2 regions of the Actinoplanes sp. NPDC000266 genome follow, and region 1 is predicted to be linked to the other one. Evidence: riboswitches for the same ligand, from Rfam matches in the RefSeq annotation. Region 1 holds a riboswitch; the other holds the start of a gene.
The links. A riboswitch is a leader RNA that binds a small molecule or an ion and turns the genes downstream of it on or off. The one in region 1 is predicted to bind S-adenosylmethionine.
Positions count from the first base shown of each region.

Region 1 (3,814 bases):
AAGAACGCGTCGAAGAGGCCGCGCTCCAGGGTCCGTACGGTCCGCACGAAGGTGTCGATGTGGGTGTGCTCGGCGAAGTCGGGTCGCGACCAGAGAAGCTGCGGGCCGACGCCGGTGAAGAACAGCCCGAGGTGGAGACGGTGCGTGGTCATCGCGACTCCCCAGCGAAGACGTTGACGGGACGGGGCAGGCCGAGGGCCTCGCGCAGGGTGGGGCCGCCGACCGGGCCGCGGCGGGTGGCCACGGCCAGGCGGGGAAGATCGATCTCGAGGACGGCCGGGTGGATCCGTACGCCGTCGACGATGCCTTCGAGTGTGGCCAGCAGCGCCCGGAACTCGTCGGCGTCGCCGGTGAACCTGAGTCTTTCCGGCTCGCCCCAGGGTTTCCGCGCGTCCAGTTCCGCCAGACGATCCGTACCCAGAAGAACGTCGATCTCGGCGAAGGTTAGTGGGGCATTTGCCGCATTCGCGCGCGCGGCGATCTCGTCGACGGTCGGTGCGGCGATGACGGCGATGTCCGGCTTGTCGGTCAAGTCGTCGGCGGCGACGACGACCAGCTGACCCTGCGGCGGCCTCGGAGTGATCAACGGGCCGACCACGGAGAACCGCTCGCCGGTGAAGTTCACATGGTGTACGCGATCGGGGTCGAGGAAGCGCCCACTCGCGACATCGCGGATGACGGCGTCGTCCTCCCACGAGTCCCACAGCAGACGGGCCACGTCGATGACGTCGGCGATCTCCTGCCGCAGCACGTCGCCGGCGAGCGGCTTGCTCCCGATGGTCGCGTGCGCCGCCGCGCTGTTCTCGGCGCCGACCACCCAGGCGCCCCGGCCCTGCGACGCGTGGTCGAGCGCCGCGAGCTGGGTGGCCAGGTGGAACGGCTCGGTCAGGGCCGGATGCAGCGTCGGGGCGAGGCCGACGCGGCGGGTGCGCCGGGCGAGGTAGCTCGCCCGGACGCCCGCTTCGGCAGATCTCGTCAAGGGTGAGTCGTTGATGGTGATCAGGGCGAATCCGGCGGCCTCGGCCACCGCCGCGGCCTCGGTGTCGGGCAGTCCGCCGCGCGCTCCCGGATGGGAGCCGGCCCCGTCGATCTCCAGCGCCAGATGAATGCTCACCCTCAAATCCTATAGGCGAAGGAGGTTAAGAAGCTAGACCGGAGTTTTCTCGCCGGCCTCGACGGCGACCGGAAGCTTGTTCTCGGCCGGCGGCAGCGGGCAGGTCGCGAACTCGGTGTAGGCGCACGGCAGGTTCGTGGCCTTGTTGAAGTCGAGGACCACCGAGCCGTCGGCCTCCGGGGCGGCGATGGCCAGGCTGCGGTTGGCCGCGTACGTGGTGACGCCCGAGGTCTCGTCGGTGAACAGCGCGAAGAAGGTGCCCGGCGTGTGCCCGTTGAACACGGTCAGGGCGAGCGGGGTGCCCAGCGCCTCGAACTCGACCCGGCCCGGCGACTCGTACACGTGCTCCAGGCCCTCGACGGCGGCGCCCACGGTGATCTGCCGCGGCTCGCCGAACGGCACGTAGCGGCCGCTGAGCTCCCATTTCTCGGTGGGTTCGTACGTGGGGGTGCCCTGATAGGCCGTACGCAAAGGGTTGTCGGGGTGCCGGGGCCGCACGATGTCGAAGCCGCTGCGCTTGGCCACCTCGATGACGGCCTCGCCGTAGCCGGCGGTGACACCGCCGCGCTCGGGCAGCACGCCGAACTCGTGCCGGCCGGTCACCTCGGCGCCGTCGACCGTCAGGGACTCGCCGTCGGTGAGGTCGACCACTACACCGTTGGGCCCGGTGCTCCACTCGCCCGGGGCGTCGGTGAAGCGCTGCGGGTTCTCGTTGAGGAAGTTGAGGCTGGTCACGGCGAGGAAGCCGTGGCGGCCGGCCCGGTTCTCCTCGTGCGCGGCGTGCCACTCGGCCCAAGTCTGCTTCGTCATGCAACGACCATATGCCTACTTGACCGGTAGGAGATAGGTGGTGCTAGTCTCCGTTTCAGGTCATGAGCGCCAGCGACAAGCCCCGGCTCGCTGGCCGGCAACCCTTGCGTTCGCGATGGGGTGCCCCGGGTGAGGACCAGGCTCGCGTCGAGGACGACGCGGGCAAGCGCGGACCCGTGGCGGGTCCCCGACCCACGCGGAGGCATCTCCATGTCCGACGAGCTCGACATCATCGGCGCCGACCTCACCGTCGACCTTCCCGACGGCCGTACGGTGCGTTTCGCCCACCTCGACTACGCGGCCTCGGCCCCCGCCGTGCGGGCCGCCGCCGACGCCGTGACCGGTTTGCTTCCCCTGTACGGCAGCGTGCACCGCGGCACCGGCCGCCGCTCGCAGAAGTCGACCCTCGAATACGAGCGCGCCCGCGACATCGTGGCCGAGTTCCTCGGCTGTCGCCCCGGCGACGAAGTCATCTTCACCCGCAACACCACCGACGCGCTCAACCTGCTCGCCCGCTCACTGCCGGCCGGCACCACGACGGTCGTCTTCGACGGCGAGCACCACGCGAACCTGCTCCCCTGGCCCTCGCCGGTCCGCCTGCCCGCGCCCACCTCCGTCGCTTCCGCCCTGCAGGCGGTCGAAGAAGCGCTTTCGGCCGTACGCGGCCCCGCGCTCCTCGCGGTGACCGGGGCGAGCAACGTCACGGGCGAGATCTGGCCCGTACGCCAGCTGGCCGACATCGCGCACGCTCACGGCGCCCGGGTGGTCGTCGACGCGGCACAGCTGGCTCCGCACGTGCCGCTGGACCTGGACGCGCTCGGCGCCGACTACCTGGCCCTGTCCGGGCACAAGCTCTACGCGCCGTTCGGCGCCGGCGTGCTGGCCGGCCGCCAGGACTGGCTCGACGAGGCCCAGCCCTACCTGTACGGCGGCGGAGCCAGCGCCGCCGTCGGCGACTTCGCCGGCGACGTCACGTGGGCCACCGGCCCGGCCCGCCACGAGGGCGGCACCCCGAACCTGATCGGCGCGGTCGCCCTGGGCGCGGTGTGCGACGCGCTGCTGCGCGCCGACCGGGCCGCCCTGCTGGAACACGAGCAGAGCCTGCTGGCCGGCCTCGACGGCGTCTCCCTGTTCAACGGCGAGGTCCCCCGCGTAGGCATCGTCTCGTTCGCCGTGCCCGACCCGTCCGGCGCCGCCGAGCGCCTGGCCCGCGACTACGGCATCGGCGTACGGGCCGGCCAGTTCTGCGCCCACCCGCTGGTCCGCCGCCTGACCGGAAACGCCACCACCGAGGGCTGCGAGACTGCCCCCGGCCTGCTGCGGGCCAGCTTCGGCCTGGGCTCGGCGCCCGAGGACGTCACCCGGCTGCTCGACGCCCTGACCGGCCTGCGCCTCATCTGAGGACCGAGCCTTCTCCGGCTCGATGCGACAACGACCACGGCCGCACCCGGACCGGATCCCGCCAGTCGTTGTCGTGGACCGTCCGCGCCATCGGTCAGCTCGGGCTCAGGAGACAGAACTCGTTACCCTCGGGGTCGGCGAGGACCTTCCACGGGACGTCGAGGTCGACGAGGGTGGCGCCCAGCGTTCGCAGGCGGGTGGCCTCGATCTCCAGGTCGTCGGTGGGGTAGGGGCGGATGTCCAGGTGGACCCGGTTCCACACGGTCTTCGGGTCGGGGTTGCGGAGGAACTGCAGGTAGGGGCCGACCCCCTGGGCCGAGCGCAGCACCGCGTTGTCGTCGGTGGCCTTGAGGACGGTCCAGTCCGTCGCCTGGCCCCAGAAGCCGGCCATCCGGTGCGGGCCGGCGCAGTCGACCACCACCGTCGCGATGGGGCCGGTCTGCTCGTAGAGCGAGTCCAGCACGCAGAACTCGTTGCCCTCGGGGTCGG
Region 1 is NZ_JBIAZI010000004.1:580,410-584,223, reverse strand. It holds gene ACFY36_RS19200 (LLM class flavin-dependent oxidoreductase) at 1-152, opposite strand, end outside; gene ACFY36_RS19195 (LLM class flavin-dependent oxidoreductase) at 149-1,114, opposite strand; gene ACFY36_RS19190 (DUF1684 domain-containing protein) at 1,148-1,924, opposite strand; SAM riboswitch class IV at 1,983-2,099, shown strand; gene ACFY36_RS19185 (aminotransferase class V-fold PLP-dependent enzyme) at 2,135-3,325, shown strand; gene ACFY36_RS19180 (VOC family protein) at 3,420-3,814, opposite strand, start outside.

Region 2 (3,814 bases), on a different contig from region 1:
GGAGGCGCTCGTGTCCGATCGGCTTCGGCTGACCCGGGACGGGTGGCGTGGGCAGGCTCGGCCCCCGGTTGTGGTCGAAGGGGTGCCGGCCTGTCTGGAGATGCTCGGGCTCAGCGGGTGAGTCCGGGAAGGTGACCTCGGCGAGGCGGCTCACGCGCAGCCAGTCGGCCAGGTGGGTCGGCTGGGTGATGGTGCCGGGGTTGCTGTGCTGGTTGAGATCGGCCACGACCTCGGTGAAGACCCGCCGGCGCTCGTCCGGATCGGTCACCGGGCGAGCGTGGGCCGGCAGGTCGGCCCGTACGCCGTTCTTGAGGTGGAACGTGAAGTCGGGGTGGGCGAGCAGGTTCGCGTACCAGCTGGGCGGCGGAAGCAGGCCGCTGTTGAGGTAGAAGCGGCCGTGCACGCGATAGAAGAAGATCTCGATGCGCCGAGGGCGGCCGGTGCGGCGGCCGGTCGTGGTGATGTCGACGATGCGGGCCCGGGTGGGTGACGCGGGGGTCAGGGCGAGCGCCTGGGCGATCGCGGTGCCGGTGGCCATGTCAGAGGGCCGGGCCGAGCAGGAGGCCGCCGTCGACGACCACATCGGTGCCCGTGGTGAAGGGGGCGCCGGCCAGGTGGAGCAGCGCCGCGGTGATGTCGGCGGGGTCGCCCAGGCGGGGGATCGCGTACGGGGAGGGGTCGTAGAAGTCGGCGATCGGGCGGCCGCCGGGCTCGGCCGGCTCGGTGATCAGCTTGGTGGCGATGACGCCGGGGTGCAGGGCGTTGACGCGGATGTTGTCGCGGCCCAGTTCGAGGGCGGCGCTGCGGGTCAGGCCGCGCAGGGCCCACTTCGCGGCCACGTATGACGCGTAAAGGGGCGTTCCGCCGTACGCCATGGTCGAGCCGACGTTGACGATCGCGCCGCCGCCCGCGCGGCGCATCGCGGGGGTGACGGCCCTGATGCCGAGGAACTGGCCGGTCACGTTGACGGCGAACGTGCGGTCCCACATGGCCCGGCCGGTCGCCTCGATCGCGGTCGGCGGGTTCTGCGCGCCGGCGTTGTTGATCAGAATCTGGAGGTCTCCGGCGGCGTCCACGGCGGCCGCCCAGTCCTCTTCGCGGGTGACGTCGAGGCGTACCGGAAGAGCTCTGTCTCCCAGCTCCTCGGCGAGCTCGCGGGCCCGGGGCAGGCCGGACGGGGTGCTGCCGATGACGACGTGGGCGCCTTCGGCGTGGAAGGCGCGGACGTGGCTCTCGCCCATCCCGCCGGTGCCGCCGGTGATCAGAACGGTGTGGTCGGTGAAGCGCATGGTGATTCCCCCGGAAAGGTGAGCTGACCGGCTCACCTCACCATGCGACGCGTTGGTGAGTCAAGTGACTCACCTCGCCATTGGGCATACTGAGAGCATGAGCACGTACCACCGCGAAGTCGCCGAGCGGAAGCGCGCCGCGATCCTGGAGGCGGCGACCGGGCTGTTCCTCGCCTCCGGCTACGACGGGACCTCGCTGGCCAAGATCGCCGAGGCGGCGGGCGTCTCCAAGGCCACGCTGTTCAAGCAGTTCCCGACCAAGGCCGCGCTCTTCGACGCGATCGTCACCGCGTCGTGGCAGGCCGAGGACGACGGCGGCCCCGAGTTGCCGGCCGGCGACCTGGAGGCCGGGCTGACCGCGATCGGCCGCCGCTATGTCGAGCTGCTCACCCGGCCCGGCATGACCGCGCTCTTCCGGATCGTCATCGCCGAGCTGCCGCGCTTCCCGGAGCTCGGTGAGGCCCAGTTCAGCCGGGGTAAGATGCCCTACTTCGAGTCGGTACGCCGATATCTGTCCGACGCCGCGATCGAGGATCCCGAGACGGCCGCCACGCAGTTCCTCGGCATGATCTCGAACTTCGTCTTCTGGCCGTCGCTGCTGCTCACCGACTGGGCGCCGGGGGCCGCCGCCAACGACAAAGCGGTCACCGAGGCCGTCCGGACGATGCTCGCCCGTCACCGCTAAGGGCGTGGCTCACACCTCGGGATCCCGGGAGCCGGATCCCGGGATTTCGTCGTAAGGTGTTGGAAACAACTGAATACCTCATCCAGAGGGGCAGAGGGAACGGCCCGATGAAGCCCCGGCAACCACCACGCAGTCTCGACGACGAGGCCGAGCGCGGCAGGTGCTAATTCCGTCCCTGATCGGCAGGTCGCCGCGGGGAAAGATGAGAGGGAAGGCCTCGATGACGTCTACCGTCAGTGCACCCAGCGCTACCACCACCTCGCCCGCCAAGGGCCTCGTGTGCCGTGCCTGTGGCGCCGAATACCCGCTGGTCGCCCAGCACGCCTGTTACGAGTGTTTCGGCCCGCTCGAGGTCGCCTACGACCAGGCGGCGCTCGCGCGGGTGACCCGGGCCGACATCGAGTCGGGCCCGCAGAACATCTGGCGCTACGCGGCGCTGCTGCCCGCCGGGCAGGACCCGGCCACCCGGGTGACCCTCGACCCCGGCCTGACGCCGCTGGTCAGCGCCCCGGCCCTGGCCGCCGCGATCGGCCTGCGGGCGCCGCTGTACGTCAAGGACGACTCGGCCAACCCGACCCACTCGTTCAAGGACCGGGTCGTCTCGGTCGCGCTCACCGCGGCCCGCGGTCTCGGCTTCACCCGCTTCGCCTGCGCCTCGACCGGCAACCTGGCCAACTCGGTGGCCGCGCACGCGGCTCGGGCCGGCGCCCCCAGCATCGTCTTCATCCCGCACGACCTCGAGCAGGGCAAGATCATCACCACCGCCGTGTACGGCGGCGAGCTGGTGGCCATCGAGGGCTCCTACGACGACGTGAACCGGCTCTGCGGCGAGCTCGTGGAGACCGACGAGTTCGAGGACACGGCGTTCGTGAACGTCAACGTGCGCCCGTTCTACGCCGAGGGCTCCAAGACGCTGGGGTACGAGGTGGCCGAGCAGCTCGGCTGGCGCATCCCGGCCCAGGTGGTCATCCCGATGGCCTCCGGCGAGCTGCTGACCAAGGTCGACAAGGCGTTCAGCGAGCTGGTCGAGATCGGCCTGGCCGAGGCCCCCGAGGGCGGCTGGACGGTCTTCGGCGCGCAGTCGGCCGGCTGCAACCCGATCGCCACCGCGCTCCAGAAGGGCACTGACGAGATCATCCCGGTCAAGCCGACCGGCATCGCGAAGTCGCTGAACATCGGCGACCCGGCGGCCGGCGCGTACGCGATCGAGGCCGTCAAGCGCACCGGTGGCTGGATGGACTACGCCGACGACGACGAGATCCGCGCCGGCATCCGGTTGCTGGCCGAGACGACCGGCATCTTCGCCGAGACCGCCGGTGGCACCACTGTCGCCGTACTGAAGAAGCTTGTGGAGAGCGGAAAGCTCGACCCGGAGAAGGAGACCGTCGTCTACAACACGGGCGAGGGACTCAAGACCCTGGACGCCGTCGCCGAGCAGGTCGGGCCGACTCACACGATCAAGCCGTCGCTGAAGGGCGCGCGCGAGGCCGGCCTGCTCGGATGACGCTCTGTAGTCGGCAATCTGCCAGCAAGTGAGAATTCCATCCCGCGAGGACTTGCGAACAGATCTCCGGGTCGGCAGGATGCTCTCTGCGGGAGGGCGCGACGCCGTACGCGGTCCCTCACTCTCGAGCTTGGCGACAATCTCTCGAGGGACCCAACGACCCACTGCCGGAGGCGGTGTGCGTCCGTTCTCCCGACCAAATTCGTTCGCGTTCATGGCCGTCACCCGGAAGGGTGGCGGCCATGCGTGTATCTATCGAGACTTCTGACTCTCCGGACATCGCGTACAGGATCCGCCGGGCCGTGCAGGCGTACGAGGTTCCCGACATTCCCTTCA
Region 2 is NZ_JBIAZI010000005.1:22,888-26,701, forward strand. It holds gene ACFY36_RS20555 (GNAT family N-acetyltransferase) at 1-121, shown strand, start outside; partial or broken gene ACFY36_RS20560 (nitroreductase/quinone reductase family protein) at 278-583, opposite strand; gene ACFY36_RS20565 (SDR family NAD(P)-dependent oxidoreductase) at 540-1,289, opposite strand; gene ACFY36_RS20570 (TetR/AcrR family transcriptional regulator) at 1,387-1,974, shown strand; SAM riboswitch class I at 2,050-2,183, shown strand; gene thrC (threonine synthase) at 2,195-3,478, shown strand; gene ACFY36_RS20580 (GNAT family N-acetyltransferase) at 3,721-3,814, shown strand, end outside.
Region 2: linked by a shared signal. The riboswitch ahead of thrC (threonine synthase) and the one ahead of ACFY36_RS19185 (aminotransferase class V-fold PLP-dependent enzyme) in region 1 are both predicted to bind S-adenosylmethionine.